4 regions of the Dendrosporobacter quercicolus genome follow, and region 1 is predicted to be linked to each of the others. Evidence: riboswitches for the same ligand, from Rfam matches in the RefSeq annotation. Region 1 holds a riboswitch; each other region holds the start of a gene.
What was found. A riboswitch is a leader RNA that binds a small molecule or an ion and turns the genes downstream of it on or off. The one in region 1 is predicted to bind cyclic di-GMP.
Positions count from the first base shown of each region.

Region 2: it holds a riboswitch for cyclic di-GMP, as region 1 does, so the genes downstream of both, cpaB (Flp pilus assembly protein CpaB) here and BLR06_RS18640 (methyl-accepting chemotaxis protein) in region 1, are expected to answer to the same signal.
Region 3: it holds a riboswitch for cyclic di-GMP, as region 1 does, so the genes downstream of both, BLR06_RS17300 (HD domain-containing phosphohydrolase) here and BLR06_RS18640 (methyl-accepting chemotaxis protein) in region 1, are expected to answer to the same signal.
Region 4: it holds a riboswitch for cyclic di-GMP, as region 1 does, so the genes downstream of both, BLR06_RS18375 (hypothetical protein) here and BLR06_RS18640 (methyl-accepting chemotaxis protein) in region 1, are expected to answer to the same signal.

Region 1 covers NZ_FNHB01000018.1:5,047-7,248, forward strand. Annotated here, with positions in the region: gene BLR06_RS18640 (methyl-accepting chemotaxis protein) at 1-894, opposite strand, end outside; cyclic di-GMP riboswitch class I at 1,007-1,091, opposite strand; gene BLR06_RS18645 (hypothetical protein) at 1,311-1,640, shown strand; gene BLR06_RS18650 (TolC family protein) at 1,697-2,202, opposite strand, start outside.
Region 2 covers NZ_FNHB01000016.1:31,293-33,494, reverse strand. Annotated here, with positions in the region: gene BLR06_RS18245 (type II and III secretion system protein family protein) at 1-396, opposite strand, end outside; gene cpaB (Flp pilus assembly protein CpaB) at 409-1,308, opposite strand; cyclic di-GMP riboswitch class I at 1,422-1,508, opposite strand; gene BLR06_RS18235 (prepilin peptidase) at 1,711-2,202, shown strand, end outside.
Region 3 covers NZ_FNHB01000013.1:51,750-53,951, forward strand. Annotated here, with positions in the region: gene BLR06_RS17300 (HD domain-containing phosphohydrolase) at 1-935, opposite strand, end outside; cyclic di-GMP riboswitch class I at 1,040-1,123, opposite strand; gene BLR06_RS17305 (Lrp/AsnC family transcriptional regulator) at 1,396-1,842, shown strand.
Region 4 covers NZ_FNHB01000016.1:53,193-55,394, forward strand. Annotated here, with positions in the region: gene BLR06_RS19680 (hypothetical protein) at 211-360, shown strand; cyclic di-GMP riboswitch class I at 511-594, shown strand; gene BLR06_RS18375 (hypothetical protein) at 774-2,202, shown strand, end outside.

The sequences.
Region 1 (2,202 bases):
ACCGGCAACCTGATTGGTTGCCTGGGCAGACTCACCGGCGCTGGCGGTAAGCTGCTGCGATGCAGTCGCTACCTGCTCACTGAGAAGCCTGACATTGCCGACAAGTCCGTTTAAATTGCGGATAGTGTCATTTAAAGCTTTCCCCATCATGCCAATTTCATCACTGGACATGATTTTAACTTCCTGGGTTAAGTCACCGCTGGCAACCAAATTCAAGGTATCCACCGTATTGTTTAATCGCCGGGCGATCATCTTCGCCAGCAGCCAGCTGGCGGCTGCCGAAATTGCCACCGCTGCAATTGTCAGCACAATAATCAGATTCTTGGCGGTGCTCGCATTGGCTTCTCCGGCCTTATTGGCGTCATCGCTGGTTTTGGCATTAAAATCAGCCAGTTCTTTAAGAATTGCATTTACCTTAATCAAATGCTTGCTGGCATTTTGCGAAAAATACCCATAGGCCTCTTGTTTTTGACCAGCCTGAGCCATAGCCAGCGCTTTTTCCCGCTCCACCCGGTACAGCCCGATTTCCTCATCTAACTCAGTAATCTTTTGTTCTTCAAAAGCCGTTAGCCTGGCATTCTTATAATCAGTCATTGTTTGATTGGTCTCAGCAGCCAGCGTCTTAATTTCAACCAGCGTCTTTTGCTCCGCGGCCTTATCAGGGTTACCCAGAATGATTTCCAGAATCATGCCATGAACAGCACTAAAATTGTGCCGTGTTTCATTAAGTCTTTTCACCGGCAGCAAACGGTCATGGTACATTCCTGACATTTCATGACTGATTTGATTGGTATAATAGTAACCAATGCCGCCCATAATCAGGAGAAATAATGCCGATATCATTACTGCAACCATTATTTTTGTTAATACTTTTAAATTATTGAACCATTGCAATTCTTTGCACTCTCCTTCGTCACCCTTATGCAAGCAAATACCCTAAAATACCTCTTGCCGGCAGCCGGGCAACAAAAAACCAGACATAAAGTCTGGTTTTACACTTATGTCAAGCGGCAGCCTGGCAATCATTAATAAATATTGTTAGACCCATGGCTTTGCGTCCTTATCTTTCGATAAGTTTGCCTATAAAGTTGAATTAAAATTGGGTACTGCTTGTTTTTACATTATACCCATTCTCAATTGCAAAAGCAACAATAAATTACAAATTCCGATACAAATTTCCTTTTTTTCAAATTCCCGGTAATCAGACATTTTCTCCAATACACCCGCCCGATTGCCGTCCCGACTGCATTGCATATTTAGCTAATTTAGCTTATAGTTATAAATAAACTCAATTGGTTAGGAGACAATCAATGACCCCTAAAGCTGAATTATTCGAACTAATAGAAAAACTGCCTGAGGACAAAATTCCTCAGGCGATTGAGACAATCAACGCCCTGCTTGGTCTGCAGCCGCCCAATAACAGCCAACCGACGGCAACAGCAGATCCCGAACGGCCGCTCAACGAGCTGTTAACCGCAATCATTGGTTCTGTAACCAATTCTTTTTACGACCTGTCAGTTGAAAATGAACGAGCCGGAGCAAAAATCATTGCCAAACGCCTCGGTTTCTCCCGGACCAGAATACTGGAAGCCTGGGATGTCTATAAAAAGAGCCGCCAAATTGACGTACATAAACAGTAAACGCCAGGGATGACACTTTACCTGCACCTGCAGGCAAAGTGTCATCCCTTAATGAATCATTTTTGACCAATCGCTTTTTGCAGTTTAGCCTGATTAATATTATAATCATATAGCGCCTCGGTATAGTTTGTTCCAGCCTGGGTCAGCGCCAGCTGCGCATCAATAACATCAAGATTGGTGCCCGCACCGGCGTAATATTTCGTCTGGGCAATCTTTAAATCTTCAGTCGCCTTATCCACGGCGACCTGAGTAGCGCCAATCCTCTTTTCAGCCTCTTTCATGCTCAGATACGCCTGACGCACCTCCAGTTCAACGCTATTGCCGGTTTCTACAGACTGCTCCCGGGCCTTATTCAGGGAGCTCTCTGCCTGTTTAACTTTGGCGCCGGTAACGCCGGAATCAAAAATATTCCAGTTGGCCATCAAACTCAGCGACCAGTCATTTTCGTTACCGGGGAATTCAGTGCCGCTCCAGCCTTCGGCGGCGCTGAACGTCACCGTTGGCTTGCGGTTGCTGTTGGCGACCTTTATCCCTTTTTTCGCTGATTCAATACTCAGCTGCG
Region 2 (2,202 bases), on a different contig from region 1:
ACCCTCCAACAGGATTTTATCGCCAACTTTTTCTACCATAATCCCTGCGTAACCAATCATGGTTTTCACTGCCGCCGCTGTTTGCGTATCTTGGTTAGTAACGTTTATCGCGTACTCCTGCCGCATGCCGTCATTTGTCCAGACATACAGCGTTGTTGTTCCCGGTTTCCTGGCGAGAACAAGCAGTTCCCGCTTGGAAATGACCGTGACATCGGCAAGCTCCGGGTCGGCAACGGCGACGCGCGTAATTTCTTCACCTGCGCTGAAACAAAAAGACCGGCTGACATCCAGGGAAATGGTCTCCTGCGCCGTTGCCGTCCCACCCATATAAAACAGCGCAAATATAAAACAAGCCGAAAGAAATAAATTCTTGCCTATCATCTGGTTTTTGTTCATTGCACTTTACCCCTATCGCACTTCTACCATATTTGCTGAGCTGCCGCGGATGACCAAAATGCCGTCCGCACGTTTTTGGACCGGCGCTTCCTGCTCCGGCGCAGGCCTGACAGGCGGCGCAGCGGAATCCGCTTGCGCCGGGCGCGGCATTTCCGGAGCCTGTCCGAACTGCGCCAGCAGCTTGGTGGTCAATACAAAACTTTCTTTTGGTTGTAAGGGGCGAAGAACAAGATATACCATCCCCTGTGACTGCGCCACAGCCAGCCGGACTGCCGCCGCCGGGTCAACCGCCAGGGTGGCGGTAGCCATTTGCTCGGCCTTGCCGTCCTTGCTCCCTGCTGTGGCGGCACTGCTTTTATTAATTGCCAGCAAAAGGATGTTCTGCAGAATCATTTCCCCTGAAATGGTATTGGGGTAGGCCTTGTCGGTAACCAGCATGACATCCACATAATCGCCGGGTTGGGCAAAGCCGGAAATTGCCGTCGTGTCCGTTATCGCAATCGACATGGCCCGCTTATCCGCCGGAATACTGCCGGTAAAACCGGCCAGCCTGATATCGCCAAACAGTTTTTTTTCCGTTACGGGGTCACCCTGCAGAATACTGATTCTCGCAGTCTTCCCCACCACAGAGGACAAATCGGTTACCGTATCCGGCTGACTAAGCTCCCGCGGCAGTTGAACCGTTTTGAGCATTTCAGACTTGATGACCGTTTTTTCCGGAATATCTACAGCCGCAATAACCACGCCTGTCAGCGGCGGCTTTTCCTGCTGCTCATTTTCCAGTTTCGCCAGATAAAAATACAGCAGCAGCGTAAACAGCAAACTCACCATAAAGGCCAGCAGAATAAGGCGCTTTGGCGCCATTTGTTCTAATTTTCCTACCAGTCCTTTTGAAATTTGAGGCAAACTCAAAATAAATCCTCCCAATGCAAAACATGACAACCCCATCCACAATTACATTATGTTAAAAGCAAAAAAGCCTGGCTGCATAAAAAGAATACAAAATTACATTTGTAATCAGTTTTTTATGCAACCAGGCAGTCATAGACATTCTATCCTTAGACCCACGGCTTTGCGTCCTTAGCTTTCGCATAAGTTTGCCAATTATTTCATTTTCTTTACAAAATAATACTAACGCATTATCATAAAATCTACAATACTTACTTAAATAAAATCATGAAATTTTAACAAAATCATAATAAATTCCCAAATCGGGCATTTACTCTTGCTGTCCCGGTTTTTGTTCCGCCGGCCTTACGAAATGACACCAGGGAACGCCCGGCGGCAAACTTCACCCTGAAAGGCGGTCTCCCCATGCCTGACCAAATGGCATTCTTTGGTATGGTCCTTACGCTTTTAGCGTTAACAATCATTGTAAGTCAAATATTAGCGGCAACAATCGCCGGTTTAATGAACCGCTCTGTCGCCATTCTGGAAGCCCCGCAAAAGCTGCTGTGCGTGCAGTCCCGGCGCCCGCTCATTCTGCTTGCCCTGATTTTCCCGCTGTACGCCCTGAGCGGGCAGCTGGCGATTGATGCGGCGCAGCTCTTAAGCTTCTGGGTCTTTATCGCATTCATGCTCTTGATCAGTGTGATGGATTTTGAACAGCAGATCATTCTGGATCAGGTACTCCTGCCCTTACTGTTCCTGGCCCTGTGCTTTTCGCCTGTTTTGCCGGCCCTGCTCGTCAACCGCCTCCTGGCTGCGGCCGCCGGAGGGTTGATTTTTTTCCTTATCGCGGTCCTCACCAAAGGAGGACTTGGCGGCGGCGATATCAAGCTGCTGTCTGTTCTCGGCTTATGGCTG
Region 3 (2,202 bases), on a different contig from region 1:
ATCATTTCAATAAATGCTTTACTGATCGCAGGGTCAAATTGGGAACCCGAACACCGCCGGATTTCCGCAAAAGCCTCCCCCGGCGGATATGACTGCCGGTAACATCGTGCGCTGGTCATGGCATCAAAGGTATCGCACACCGCCAGCATCCGGCTAAACAAAGGAATTTCCAGACCGCTCAACCCTTCCGGATAGCCACTGCCGTCAAACCGCTCATGATGATGGCGAACCGCTCTGGCAATATCCTCAAAACCGTTGATATTGGCCAGGATACTGGCGCCGATTGCAGAATGCTGCTGAATAATAGCAAATTCCTCCGCCGTCAGCCGGCCCGGTTTATTCAGAATATGCTCAGGAATGCCAATTTTCCCGATATCATGAACTAAACCGGCCAAATACACCCGCCCAACGATATGCTGGCCCATGCGCATATACTGGGCCAGTTCCAGCATAAGTTCGGCTACGCCCTCGCTATGTTCCTTTGTATAGGAGTCGCGGGCGCCGATTGCCTCCGCAAAGGACCTGATGATACTCAGGTTGATATTATCCAGATTGGCTTCAATTTTTTTGTATCTGTCAATATCAACATAATCGGCCAATACGTATTCCAGCTTTCCGGCCTCACCGGCGATAAGATAGGTATTGGTCAAAAACCATTTGTTGCGGCCTTGCACCGACAAATAACATTCCCGCCTGATCAGTTCTTTGCCAACCTTCATTGTCTCAATTAAAGGACTGTGTAATTGTCCGGATATAGGATGTTTCTTTTGCTGCTGAATGACATCACATAATGAACTCCCAATAAAATCAACCTGCTCTTGCGCAAGCCATTGACAAATTGATTCGTTGGCGTAAATCACCGTATAATTGTGATCAATCATCAACCACCCCTGGCTCGAACCCGAGTCTATCACTTCAAGAATTTTCTCTCTCACAGCGCCGGCGCCTCCATCTTTTGTAGATAGGAACATAAAAAAGACCAGTGCTAAGCCCTGGTCTTCTGATCTCCATCCATGCAAACATCTCAGCACTTGGCTAAAATGGCGGCTTGGCGGTCATAGACAACGTCCTTAGACCCATAGCTTTGCGTCCTTGCCTTTCAGCAAGTTTGCCTAAATATTTAAAATTCAGCATAATAGTATGGCAGAACAACTCGTATCCTGACATTAATTGTAGAATATTACCATAATAATTGTCAATATTTTTAATTTTACCATTTCCCCCAGTTAGTGGGATATGCTTATTTCTCCGCCAGTGCCGCTTACCTGTTAAACGATCAAGCCGGTGCTGAAAAAGTGGCACAGGGACTTAGCCCCGCTATAAAATAAGATTGAAAAGAGCAGAAAAACATATTAAGATAAATTCAGATAAATAAAGGCTGGAATGGTGATAAAGATGGATGCTGTTGATATTAGAATATTAAAGCTGCTGCAAAGAAATGCCCGGAGTACAATATCCGACCTGAGCACTGGTGTCGGCATGTCAATGCCGGCCGTCAGCGAACGCTTAAAAAAACTCGAAGCATCGGGAATTATTAAGCAATATTGCGCTATTTTGAATCCGCAGCTCTTAAATAAGCAGCTTATGGCTCTTATGTTCATCAGTTTGGAACATCCGCGTTTTCATGATTCGTTCGCCGATTTTGTTAAACAGGAGACGGAGGTTCAGGAATGTTATTCCATTGCCGGTGATTATGACTACTCCCTGAAAGTTATCACGGCAAATACGCTTTCGCTCGAACAGTTGCTAAACAAGATTAAAACCTTGCCGGGCATTCAAAAAACAAAAACAATTGTAGTATTATCGACCATTACTGACCGCCCGTCGGTTACACCTGATTGAGCGGCCGCCTTGCCATGAACGCCGCGGCCCTAACCGAATCTGCACGGGAGTTTGTTCGGATATAACCGGCAGTCTGCCCGCGCCGGCAGTAAGCAAAATCAACTTATGCCTGCGGTCAGTTCTCCGCAGAACGCAAAACGCCGCTACAGAAATCAATCTGCAGCGGCGTTTGCACAAGGCGGATGTATTAAGCTATCAGCAAGTTGGTGAACAGTCATCCTCGTTGCAGAAGAAAATCAACAGGATAATGATAATAATAATGATCCACCAACTACCTTTGCCACCGCCACCACCAAAGCGACCAAATCCCATTACGACTCCTCCTTTGGAGTTAATTTATTTTGGCTACCGTATCCTATG
Region 4 (2,202 bases), on a different contig from region 1:
TTACGTCAGCTGCCGCAACACATTACGCCGTGAGGCGCTTGATGAATAGCCCGCCATTATGGACATTTTATCTTAAATACAATAATTTATTTAATTAGAGGTATTTATAAATAATAAAATCAGACTATAATTAAATTATAGAAAGGAGGTGTGCAGTAGGCGCGAACAAAACGTTAGCGTCTGCGATTGGTTATGACGAAATGGGGCAAATTGACACTGATAGCCACGACCATGCTGGCGGTCTATATGTCATTTCGCATAGACTGGGGTTTTGAAAATTTTCTCACCCTTCTGACCGGTATTCTGATCGGCATCTGCCTGGCGGGCGCGGTTGTATGGTGGAGGTATCGCAATTGGTAAAAGTTCAGCAGGACAGAGCCTATGATGCGAGCAGCGAAAAAATTTATTATAAATTAACTGCTTTAAATTATTAGCTAATTCTGTTAAAATAATTTTGGCAGCAGTTTCTATTTTGGTAATAATTAGGAGTTCCATATTATTTGAATAGGTAAAATAAACCAGCAAACTTATTGAAAGATAAGGACGCAAAACCATGGGTCTACGTACATTGTATAGGATTGCCAGGTTGCAATTGCAACCTGGCAGTTTTTTTTACTCAATACAGATCATCTGCGTCCAATTGGAACAGAACTTAAACCAGCAGTGATTTGATTCGGTCGATGCGGCTTTTTCCCACTTGAGAGTTGTTAGAGTATCGAGATAGCCGGTACCGCTATTGATGGTGCAGTTTGTGAGGGCGGGTGAATCATGCAGTGAAAAAATTTGCAAGAGTACTGTTTGTTTTGGTAACAGTCATCGGCGTATCTACGGTGAACGGCTTAGGCAAGAATAAGGTGGCTTATGCTTCCCCTGAGCCGGTGGGCGCGAGCCGAAGCAGCCGTCAGCCGGCAATGGCGCAGGCTGACAAAAATGAGAGTTTTAATGTTCAATTTTCCTATGAGATGGCGCAGATCACAGCCCAAATAGTTTCTTTTTCAAGTCCGGATGTTGCCGGCTTTAAAGCCCGGTTTGCTTATGCTGCGGCGCAAACAACAGCAAAGGTTATGCCAATATTGCCGGAAGGACGAAAAAAGGAATTTGCCTATGAAATGGCGCGAATGACAACAAGGATCATCAGCGACCAAAATCTGAATCTTGAAGAAGCCAAAGCAGAGTTTGCCTATGAAATCGCCCAACTTACCACAAAAATCATCATGAATGAAGTTGCGGGGATTGCCGGCGAGTCCAGTGAAAAGACGCTGCTTAGGAATGATGCCGCGGCTGGGCGGCGGTTAACGGGTAGTGAGAGCAGTAACAGCACCGGGCAACAGGCAGCCGTTTCTTCCGGCTATGCTGAGCAGGAAAACTATTCAGAGATTGTTGATCAATTGGCGCAGATTGGTGATCGCCGTCAGCAACTGGATAACAAAGTGAATATCGACGGTGAAGTGCGTTATCATTATGCTTCCGACCGCGGCCCCGGGCAACGGGATTCATCGGGAATTCGCATTCGCCTTGGCGCTGATGCGGCAATCGCCCAGGATTGGCGCGTCCATGGGATGCTGGAAGGCAGAACCAGTTTAGTAAATTACAATAACGACTTCAAGCTTTCCCGTCTGTATGCAGCCGGTACATTGGGACAAGCGGCGGTTAGGGCGGGATCCTTCGGGTATCTGATGGCTGAAGGAAATATTTATGACAGTGTTTTTGACGGTGTTCGCACCGAGTTTAGCGGACCGGTGGACTATACAGCGGCTTATGGGCAAACTGACGATAGCAAAGAGACGGTGATCGCAACTGCTCGTTATCATGATTATGATTATGACGTGGAAGCCGGCGTTTATCACTACCGGACAGACGGCCTGAAAAATACAATCCGGACACTTGGGGGAAATTATTATTTCAGTAATTTTAGTCTCGGAGCCATGGCTTTGGACGCCCGCCGGAAGGATGGCAAAGGAGACGGCAGCGGCTATGTACTTAGTTTTAACTATGGTGATTTAAAGTCCTGGCGGCCTGGTACATATGGGATATTTGCCAAATATTACAATCAGCCCCGACATACTTATATTATCCACGGTATGAATGGCGCGGGAAAAGGAATGCAGGGCTTTAAAGGCTACGGCCTGGGCGTGGACTATACGGTTGCTGAAAACTTTATCGCCGGAATAGAGTATTACGACCAGACCGATAAAATTTCCG